3 regions of the Acidovorax sp. M2(2025) genome follow, and region 3 is predicted to be linked to each of the others. Evidence: predicted binding sites of a transcription regulator. Region 3 holds the regulator's gene; each other region holds the start of a gene.
What was found. Region 3 encodes FNR, which switches genes on or off when oxygen is low (the NO sensors DNR and NnrR bind a similar motif). Its sites were predicted from a motif close to TTGATNNNNATCAA; they were not measured.
Positions count from the first base shown of each region.

Region 1: a site for FNR is predicted at 1,519-1,532, ahead of cyoA (ubiquinol oxidase subunit II). Genes of this name have one in related genera too.
Region 2: a site for FNR is predicted at 1,737-1,750, ahead of ACOYR3_RS01500 (universal stress protein). Genes of this name have one in related genera too.

Region 1 is NZ_CP186262.1:1,837,367-1,840,640, forward strand. It holds gene cyoB (cytochrome o ubiquinol oxidase subunit I) at 1-247, opposite strand, end outside; gene cyoA (ubiquinol oxidase subunit II) at 312-1,373, opposite strand; gene ACOYR3_RS08405 (MFS transporter) at 1,678-3,018, shown strand.
Region 2 is NZ_CP186262.1:333,510-336,783, reverse strand. It holds gene ACOYR3_RS01510 (LysR family transcriptional regulator) at 1-680, shown strand, start outside; gene ACOYR3_RS01505 (metallophosphoesterase) at 720-1,565, shown strand; gene ACOYR3_RS01500 (universal stress protein) at 1,805-2,227, shown strand; gene ACOYR3_RS01495 (TetR/AcrR family transcriptional regulator) at 2,404-3,018, opposite strand; gene ACOYR3_RS01490 (LysR family transcriptional regulator ArgP) at 3,121-3,274, opposite strand, start outside.
Region 3 is NZ_CP186262.1:2,079,523-2,082,796, reverse strand. It holds gene hemN (oxygen-independent coproporphyrinogen III oxidase) at 1-1,178, opposite strand, end outside; gene fnr (fumarate/nitrate reduction transcriptional regulator Fnr) at 1,364-2,086, shown strand; gene ACOYR3_RS09660 (hypothetical protein) at 2,216-2,509, opposite strand; gene ACOYR3_RS09655 (FixH family protein) at 2,563-2,844, opposite strand; gene ccoG (cytochrome c oxidase accessory protein CcoG) at 2,917-3,274, opposite strand, start outside.

The DNA of each region.
Region 1 (3,274 bases), 240 kb from region 3:
GCAGCAGCATCACCAGGCCCAGGATCATGTACATGATCCCGATCTTCTTGTGGTCGATGCTGCAGATCCAGTCGCGCCACAGCGGGCCCCACAGGCGGAACTTGGTGATCGCGGCCATCACGGCCAGGCCGCCCAGCAAGGTGGCGACAAAAGTCCACAACACGATGGGCTCGTGCGCCATCGGTATGGAGTCCCAGGTAATGCGGCCCAAGGCCCAATGGGATGCGGTTTCAGGTGCGGAGGACATAGGAAGTCTTTTTCAGTCTGCCGGCGCGCAGGTGCGGGCGCCAGGCGGGCAGGTCAGGGGCGGATCATTGGACGGAGTGGGCGCCGCGCGCCGGCGCGTGGCGGGCTTCCAGGCTCGCCACCACCTGGGCCGCGTTCTTCGAGGTGCATACGTCCTGCGGCAGGTTCAGGCCCATGGCGCGCACATAGGCATCGCCGCCGTTCTCGTCGATGGCCATCATGTGGTGCATGCACATCTTGCCGTCCTCGGCGCAGCGGTTGAGCACCTTGTCGTACAGCCCGTCCTCCACGCTGGCGAAGCGCTGCACGGGGTCGCGCTCGCTGGGCTGCGCCAGTTGCAGGTAGGCCTTGCGGTCCAGCGCCTTGCCTTCTGCGCGGGCGGCGGCCACCCACTGGTCAAAGTCCTGCTGGGCCAGGCCGTGGAACTTGAAGGTCATGCCCGAAAAGCCCTTGCCGCTGTAATGCGAGGCCATGCCGGGGAACACGCCCGGCCGGTTGATGACCGCGTTGAGCTCGGTCTGCATGCCCGGCATTGCGTAGATCATGCCCGCCAGGTCCGGCACGTAGAACGCATTCATCGTGGACGTGGCCGTGAGCTGGAACAGGATGGGGCGGTCCACCGGCGCAGCCAGTTCGTTGACCGTGGCGATGCCTTGTTCGGGGTAGAAGAACAGCCATTTCCAGTCCATGGCCACCACCTGCACCACCAGCGGGGTGGATTGCGCATCCAGCGCCTTGGTGGACGAGATGCGGTCCAGGGGGCGGTACGGGTCGAGCTTGTGCGTGCCGATCCAGGTGAGCGCGCCCAGGGCGATGATGATCATCAGTGGCACGGTCCAGATCACCAGTTCCAGCGTGGTGGAGTGGTGCCAGTCGGGGTCGTAGTCGGCCTCGGTGTTGGCGCTGTTGTTCTGGCGGTATTTCCAGGCGAACCACAGGGTCAGGGCAATGACCGGCACGATGATGATGAGCATCAGCAACGTGGCCTGGATGACCATGTGGCCTTGTTGCGAGGCGATGTCGCCTGCGGGGTTCAGGACGACGGCTTTGCTGCAGCCGGCCAGGCCGCCGGCAGCGGCCGCAGCGGCCAGCCAGGCAGGCGCGCGGGAAAGAGTGGATATGGACATGGAGGTTGCGCAATCGGGGCGCTTGTCGAGGGCCGGTTCCGCGCGGCTGCCGGTCACGGCAGCCCGCAGGCGACCCCTGGGGTAAACGCGGATAACGAAGTGACCGCGAATGTAATAGCGCTAGCTTTTTTGTCCATGGGACATTTTGTCCAAGGTCAAAGTCTTGGCGCTCGCCAGGGTCGGCCCGGGCCCTTGCCATGCGGCGTTGTCCTGCGCCTGACATAGTGAAACCGCACTTGTGGCGGATTGCGCTTGGGTGTAGAACGGTGTTGCCTTTTTCACACAACGACCAGGAGATCGGTTCATGAGCAGCCCTGCCTTTGCCAGCTACCCTGCGGCCGGCTTTGAAGAAAGCCCCGCCTCCCTGTCCCGGGCTGATACGCACGAAGACGTGACCCCCAGCGAAATCGCCGTGGGCGTGATCATCGGACGCTCGTCGGAGTACTTTGACTTTTTCGTTTTCGGAATTGCCTGCGTTCTGGTCTTTCCATCGTTCCTGTTTCCCTTCCTGTCGCACCTGGACGGGACCTTGATGTCGTTTGCCCTGCTGGCGGTGGCGTTTGTGGCGCGGCCGGTGGGCACCGCGATTTCGATGGCCGTCCAGCGGCGCTGGGGGCGGGGCACCAAGCTCACCCTGGCGCTGTTCCTGCTGGGCGTGTGCACCGTGGGCATGGCGTTCTTGCCCGGCTACAAGGACGCGGGGATGGCGGCGGTGATCGCCCTGCTGGTCCTGCGCATCGGCCAGGGGCTGGCGCTGGGCGGTTCGTGGGACGGCCTGCCATCTCTGCTGGCCATGTCCGCGCCCAGGAACCGCCGCGGCTGGTACGCCATGATCGGGCAGTTGGGCGCTCCGCTGGGCTTTGTGCTGGCCGCCAGCCTGTTTGCCTATCTGTACAGCAGCCTGAGCGTGCAGGAGTTTCTGGCCTGGGGCTGGCGCTACCCGTTCTTCGTGGCCTTTGCCGTGAACGTGGTCGCGCTGTTCGCGCGGCTGCGCCTGGTGGTGGGGCAGTCCTACGCCGAACTGCTGCAAGAGCGCGAACTGCAGCCCGTGCCGGTGAGCCGGGTGGTGCGTGACGAGGGCAGCAACGTGCTGCTGGGGGCGTTCGCGGCGCTGGCCAGCTTTGCGCTGTTCCATCTGGTCACCGTGTTTCCGCTGTCGTGGATCACGCTGTATTCGGAGCAGCCGGTCACGCAGATCCTGGCGGTGCAGATCGTGGGCGCCTTCCTGGCCGCCGGGGCGATCATGGTGTCCGGCTGGCTGTCGGACCACCTGGGCCGGCGCAAGCTGCTGGGCGGCATGGCGGTGCTGATCGGCGTGTTCAGCTTCATGGCGCCGGTGCTGCTGAGCACCGGCGAGGTGGGCAGCACCATGTTCCTGCTCCTGGGCTTTGTGCTGCTGGGGCTGTCGTACGGCCAGGCTTCCGGCACGGTCACCGCCAACTTCTCGCCCCAGTACCGCTACACCGGGGCGGCGCTCTCGGCGGACCTGGCCTGGATCATCGGCGCCGCGTTTGCGCCGCTGGTGGCCTTGTACCTGTCGGCCCAGTTCGGCCTGCTGGCCGTGACGGTGTACCTGCTGTCCGGGGTGGCCTGCACGCTGGGCGCGCTCAACCTGAACCGGCGCATGGAGCGCCGCGACCGGTAAGAACGGAGGTGGGCTTCACCCCCGCGTGGGAGTAAGATTGCTATCAAAATGAGAGCTTCTAGCGCTTGGTAGTAAAGGGCTGGATGCCGAAATGACCTGATTAGTTACTTGTCTCAGATACCACTCCATCCGTTCGGGCTGAGCCTGTCGAAGCCAGGGCTTGCAGCGCGCGTGCAAGGCTTCGACAGGCTCAGCCCGAACGGGTGGGGAAGAGAAAGCGTCTGAGGTAGGTCGCTCATCAGGCGAAATGACCAAA
Region 2 (3,274 bases), 1.7 Mb from region 3:
CGGCCACGGCGGAGTCCACCTTTGTGCTGGCGATGGCCGATGCCACGGCCGCGACGCTCATCCCGGACCTGGTCCAGATCATCGAACGGGAGGCGCCCGGGATCTCGGTGCGGGTGCTGCCGCTGACCACCCGCGATCCGCGGAGCCAGCTCGACGAAGAGGCCGCGGACATGGCGGTGGGTTATTTCCCCGCGGCGCTGGCCGACCTCACGGCCCGTGCGCAATCCGGCGGCTCGGTCGTGTTCGAAAGCCGGCGCCTCTACGACGGCGAGTACGTGTGCGTCATGCGCCAGGGGCACCCCCTGGCCGACGCGCCACTGACCCTGGATGCCTACTGCGCGGCGCGCCACATGCTCGTGAGCTTTTCGGGCCGCCCCTTCGGGTTCATTGATGAAGCGCTGGCGTCGCTGGGGCGGGAACGCAAGGTGGTGATCACCGTCAACCAGTTCTTTACTGCGGGGCGCGTGGTGTCCGGCTCGGACCTGCTGACCGTGTTGCCGCGCCACTTTGTGCCTGTCACGGGGCTGGCACAGGCGCTGGTGCAACGCCCGCTGCCGCTGGATGTGCCGCCCGTGCATGTGGATGCGCTGTGGCGCCGGCGCGGCCCCCAGCAGGCGGCCATGACCTGGCTGCTGGGAGCACTCACCCGATCGGCGCGGCGGACATTCCCGCTGCCCTAGAAACCATGCACGGCCGGCAGGCCCTAGACTGCGGCAGCCATGAAGATCCAGCTGCTGTCCGACCTGCACCTTGAAGCCCATCCGCACTTCGTGCCCGAACCCGCGCCCGGCGCCGACGTGCTGGTGCTCGCCGGCGACATCGGCTCCTACCAGAGCGGGTCGCAGCTGCAGGACGCCGATTTTGGACTGGCCCGCTTTTCACCGCTGCCGCAGTGGGCAGGGTGGCCGACCCCCGTGCTGTTCGTGCCCGGCAACCATGAATATGACGCCCAGGATTTCGATGCCGCCCACCGCCGGCTGCGCGACACCTGCGAGCGCCTGGGCATTGCCTGGCTGGAGCGCGAGACCGTGCAGCTGGCAGGCGTGCGCTTCGTGGGGACCACGCTGTGGAGCGACTTCGATGCGCTGGCCGACCACGAAGGCTGTACCGACCTGGCGCGCCGCCTGAAACTGCGCGACAAGGCGTTTCGCGCGGCCAACTTTTACCTGCGCAAGACCGGCGGCACCCGCCACGCCGAGCCCTTTCTGGCCGAGGCTGTGCGCGAGCAGGCCCTGGTCTGCCAGCAATGGCTTGCCCAGGCGCTGGCGGTACCGTTCGGCGGCCCCACCGTGGCGGTCACGCATTTCGCGCCCAGCCTGCGCAGTGCCGATCCGCGCTACGGACTGGTGCCCGGCACGGCGGGCTTTTGCAATGCCCTGGATGCGCTGTTGCCGAGCGTGCAGCTTTGGCTGCACGGGCACCTGCACGCCCCCAGCGATTACACGGCCAGCGGCCAGCGCGGCGATGGCTCGGCCTGGCGCTGCCGCGTGGTGGCGAACCCGCTAGGGTATGCCCGCAAGGGCGAGCAGGCCGCCTTCCAGCCGCAGTGCTGCGTGGCCGTATGATCGCGGCGCGGAGCTTAGCGATCCTCTGCACGAATCGTCGCGCCGTGTACATCTGCGGTCCGGGTGGTCTGCTGCGTTTTGCGCCTTGCAGCCCCTCCCGATCCGCAGCGCACACTGTCCGCTCGATGCGTGCAGAGCATCCCTAGCGCCCCGCCGCGCAGACAGAACAGCCTGACACAGGTCAAGACAACAACGATCCGCGCACGGTAGTCTGACCCTTATCTTCCCGGAGAACCTCCATGAACATCCTGCTTGCTGTCGATGGCAGCGCCTACACCAAGAAAATGCTGGCTTACCTTGCCACCCACGAAGAACTGCTGGGCGAAAGCCACCAGTACACCGTGCTCACCGTGCAGGCCCCCCTGCCCGCACGCGCCCGCGCAGCGCTGGGCAAGGAAGTCGTCGACAACTACCACGCCGAAGAAGCGGAGAAAATCCTTGCGCCCGTGTGCAAGTTCCTGGGCCGCCACGGCGTGGAAGCCAAGCGCAGCGTCAAAGTGGGCCAAGTGGGCGAGACCATCGCCAAAGTGGCCGACGGCGGCAAGTTCGATCTGCTGGTGATGGGCTCGCACGGGCATGGCGCCCTCGCCACCCTGGTGATGGGATCGGTCACCACCCAGGTCCTGGCGAACAGCAAGGTGCCCCTGCTGATCGTCCGGTAACCTGCGCAGCCTCCCTGCCGAACCCTGCTCCGGCAGGGTTTTTTTTGCCCGGTTGAGATAGGGGGGTATGGTCGATCACGAACGTGCCGTCACGCCCCGATGCGGCCTGAACATTTGGACTCTGCCCGCCGTCAGATCCGCCAAAAAAGCCCGGCGTGCGGGCGGCGGGAAAGCAGCTAGCGCGCCGCCAGCCCGTCGAAACAGGTGCGCACCACCAGGTCCACGATCTCGGCGTCCGAGAACTGGCCGCTCTCCTTGAGGAAGCTCACCACCGGATCGCAGGCGCGGGCGTACAACGTGTAGAGCACCACCACCGGCGGCAAGGTGGGGTTGAGCACGCCCTGGGACTGTGCTTCGGTGATCCAGGCCCCGATCTGGTCGCTGACCGTGACCAGCCCGTTGAGGTAGTCCTTGTTGGCCATCAGCACCGCACGCAGGGTGGAGTTGCGGCTGGGCAGCAACGGCATCTCGTTGGTCAGCAAGCGCTCCAGGGACCAGCGCACCAGGGCCTGCAGCTTGTCGAGGGGCGGCATGCCGGCCGGCAGCTCGGCCAGGTAGCCCCGCACCCGCCCCAGGATCTGCACCATGGCGGCGCTGCACAGCTCCTCCTTGCTGCAGAAGTGCTTGTACAGGCTGGCCTTGGCAATGCCCACGGCGTTGGCCACATCGTCCATGGTCATGGCATCAAACGCCTTTTCGCCCAGGAGCTGGCACGTCGCCTGGAGGATGGCGTCCTCGCGGGCCTGGTGCATCTGTTCCTTGAACGAGACTTTGGGTGGCGATGTGGACATAGGCAGCATTTTATACAACACGGTAAAAATACAAATGGTCGAGTTGCTTTGCAACTACATCGTTCACGAAACAGTCATACACAATTGCCAGCCAGGGCGCCGTCACGCTGCGGGCGCTTCCAGCGTCTCGGCAGCCCGCGCCGTGAGCGCGGCGGTCAGCGCATCCAGCACGGCGGATTCCAGGTTCCAGCAATGCCAGTACAGCTGGATCGGCAGGGAACGGCCCGGCGCCAGGTTGACCATGCTGCCGTCGGCC
Region 3 (3,274 bases):
TGTTCCATGGGTTCGAACAGCAACTCGCCCTGGCACATCAATGCCATGATGACCGCACGCCGCACCAGATCATCGCGGGTGAGCGCCAGTCCGCGAACCACGGGGAGGCGCCCTTGGTTGAGCAGGTCGTAATACTCGTCGAGCGTCTTGGCATTCTGGCTGTAGGTGGCGCCGACCCGGCCGATGGCCGACACGCCCAACCCGATCAGATCGCAGTCGGGCTGGGTGCTGTACCCCTGGAAGTTGCGGTGCAGGCGGCCCTGCCGCTTGGCAACAGCCAGCGCATCTTCCGGCAGCGCAAAGTGGTCCATTCCCACATAAACGTAGCCCGCGTCCATGAAAGCATCCAGCGAGCGGGACAGCATGGAGACCTTCCCCGCGGCAGTGGGCAGCTCGGCGGAGACGATGCGCCGCTGGGGCTTGAAGCGCTCCGGCAGATGGGCGTAGGCATACAGGGCGATGCGGTCCGGACGCAGTTGCGCGACCTGGGCCAGCGTGCGGTCAAACGACTCGGGGGTCTGGCGCGGCAAGCCGTAGATCAGATCGACGTTGACGGACTCGAATCCCAGCGACCGCGCCGACTCGACCAGTGAGAACACCTGCTCGGCAGGCTGGATGCGGTGCACGGCCTTCTGCACCTCGGGATCGAAATCCTGCACACCGAAACTCAGCCGGTTGAAGCCCAGCTCGGCCAGCAGGGCAAGCCGCTGCGCGTCCACGGTACGGGGATCGACCTCGATCGAATACTCCCCCCCGGGCGCCAGCGAGAAGCTCCGCTTGAGCATCGCCATCAGTTCCCGCAGGCCATCATCCGACAGGAACGTGGGCGTGCCACCGCCCAGGTGCAGCTGGCTCACCACCTGGCCGGTACCGCAGCGGGCCGTGTGCAGATCCACCTCGCGGCTCAGGTACCGGAGATAGACCTCGGCCCTGTCATGGTGTTTGGTGATGATCTTGTTACAAGCGCAGTAGTAGCATAGCGACTCGCAAAACGGTATGTGCACATACAGCGACAGCGGCAGCGCTTTCGTCATGGAGCCCAGACGCCGTTGCTCCAGCGCGAGGGCGTAGTCGTCCTGTCCGAAAGCTTCCACGAAGCGGTCAGCCGTTGGATAAGAGGTATAGCGGGGCCCTGGCACGTCAAAACGGCGCAGAAGGTCGGGCGAAACAGCGGTCATGGGCAAATTCCTTGCGTACCTTTTCACTGTGCCGTAAGCTGCACCCAGCGTCCTTGACCTGAATCAAGCAATGACATAACGCGAACAGCGACAATTTGATGCATGTCAGTCGCTACCAGGGCCTCTGGAACCACCCGTGGGCATGCGCGACGATATGCTCGAAACTCTTATCAGCACCTGTGTCTATGAATCCGCTCACCATCAAAGTCGCCTGCTCCAACTGCAACCTGCGCGAGCTGTGCATGCCGGTCGGATTGAGCGAGGACCAACTGCAGCGAATTGATGAAGTGGTTGCCGTGCGGCGCAAGGTGAAACGCGGGGGCACCCTGTTCCGCAACGGCGAGTCGTTTACCTCGCTCTATGCGATCCGCACAGGCTTCTTCAAGACATGCGTGGCGACGGAAGATGGCCGCGACCAGGTGACGGGCTTTCAGATGGCGGGCGAGATCATTGGCCTGGATGGGATTGTCAATGACCACCACACCTGCGACGCTGTCGCACTGGAAGACGCCGAGGTGTGCGTGATGCCGTTTGACCGCATCGAGGAACTCTCCCGCGAGGTCACGGCCCTGCAGCACCACGTGCACAAGATCATGAGCCGAGAGATCGTTCGCGAACACGGCGTGATGCTGCTGCTGGGCAGCATGCGCGCCGAAGAACGCCTGGCGGCCTTTCTTCTCAACCTCGTGCAGCGGCTGCACGCCCGTGGCTTTTCCCAGTCCGAGCTAGTGCTGCGCATGACGCGGGAAGAGATCGGCAGCTACCTGGGCCTCAAGCTGGAGACGGTGAGCCGCACGTTCTCAAAGTTCGTGGAAGAAGGGACTGTCGAGGTCAAGCAGCGCCATGTGCGCATCCTCAATACCGACGCGCTCAGGCGCATCGTGAACAACCAGCAAGCCTGCCACTGACACGTTAGCGGCACTGCAGTCAGCGCGACCAAATCGCGCGGCACAACTGGCCGTTGCAATCCCAGGCGCATCCACCGCGCCACACCGTCTTTTTGACGGAGCTGCGGGGCGGTAACCCCACCCGCCCGCTCAGGGGCAGGAAGGCGTTTTGCGGCAATCGTCTGGACGGTCGCCCTCGGGCACCGGGCAGCGATTGAGTTCGAAAGGCGACATCGCCAGCAGGGTGGTCAGCGCGCTGGACACCATGGCAATTCCCCAGAACGCAAAAAACGCCAGGGTATAGACCCCTTCCCGCGAGAGCGCCAGCGGTTGTCCGAACCAGTGCAGATCCTGCGGATCCACCAGCGCAAAAACCAGCATTTCCATCACCGCCGCCATAAGAAAGGCGGGCCAGGCAATCCACATCAGGCGTTGCGTCCACATTGGTTTGTCTCCTGCAAAAACGCACAAGCAGCCAGTCGCCAGGCCAGTGTAATTCAGCGAGGCTGGTCCTGCACAGGCGTGGCTGCGTGGTTGCGGGCCTTCATGGCGGGAGCCAGGCTCTTGCTGGGTTCGGACAGCGTCTTGTTGATCTCCACCCCTTGGCGGTAATAGTCTTCCGCCACCACGGGATCAGGACGCGACAGCGCAAGCCATAGTGTGACGAAGCCGGCAATGATCACGATGACGGGGCCGGCAATGATCAGCCAGACATGGCCAAACTTCCACCACGGTGCTGTGGCGGGTGCGGCAGCGCCAAGTGCGGTGCTGGTAGACATGGGCTCACTCCTTCAAGATTGAAATGTTCTGTGCAAGGCACCAAGCGCCTTGCACCAGTATGCCTGCGTGCGCTACCGCGGCACCAGGAAGACCGACTTTTCCGACACGTGGTCTGCAGCACCCAGGGCCTGGATGTCGAAATGCACGGCGTGCGATCCTGGGGGCACAGAGCCATAGGGCACCTGAAGGCGCACGGCGACCCAGCGGGACTCGGCAGGCCCGATCTCGACTTCTGGCTCGGAAGCGACCTCCAGGCCCTCGATGCCGCGCGCCGCGATGCGGTACCGCTGTGGGCCTTCGGTGGCATTCATGATTTGCAGACGGTAGATGTTCTCCAGCTTGCCTCCCGCCACGATGCGAGACAGTGCGGCGCGATCACGCACCACGTCCACCTTCAGCGGCGTGCGGTTGACCAGGCTCACCAACATT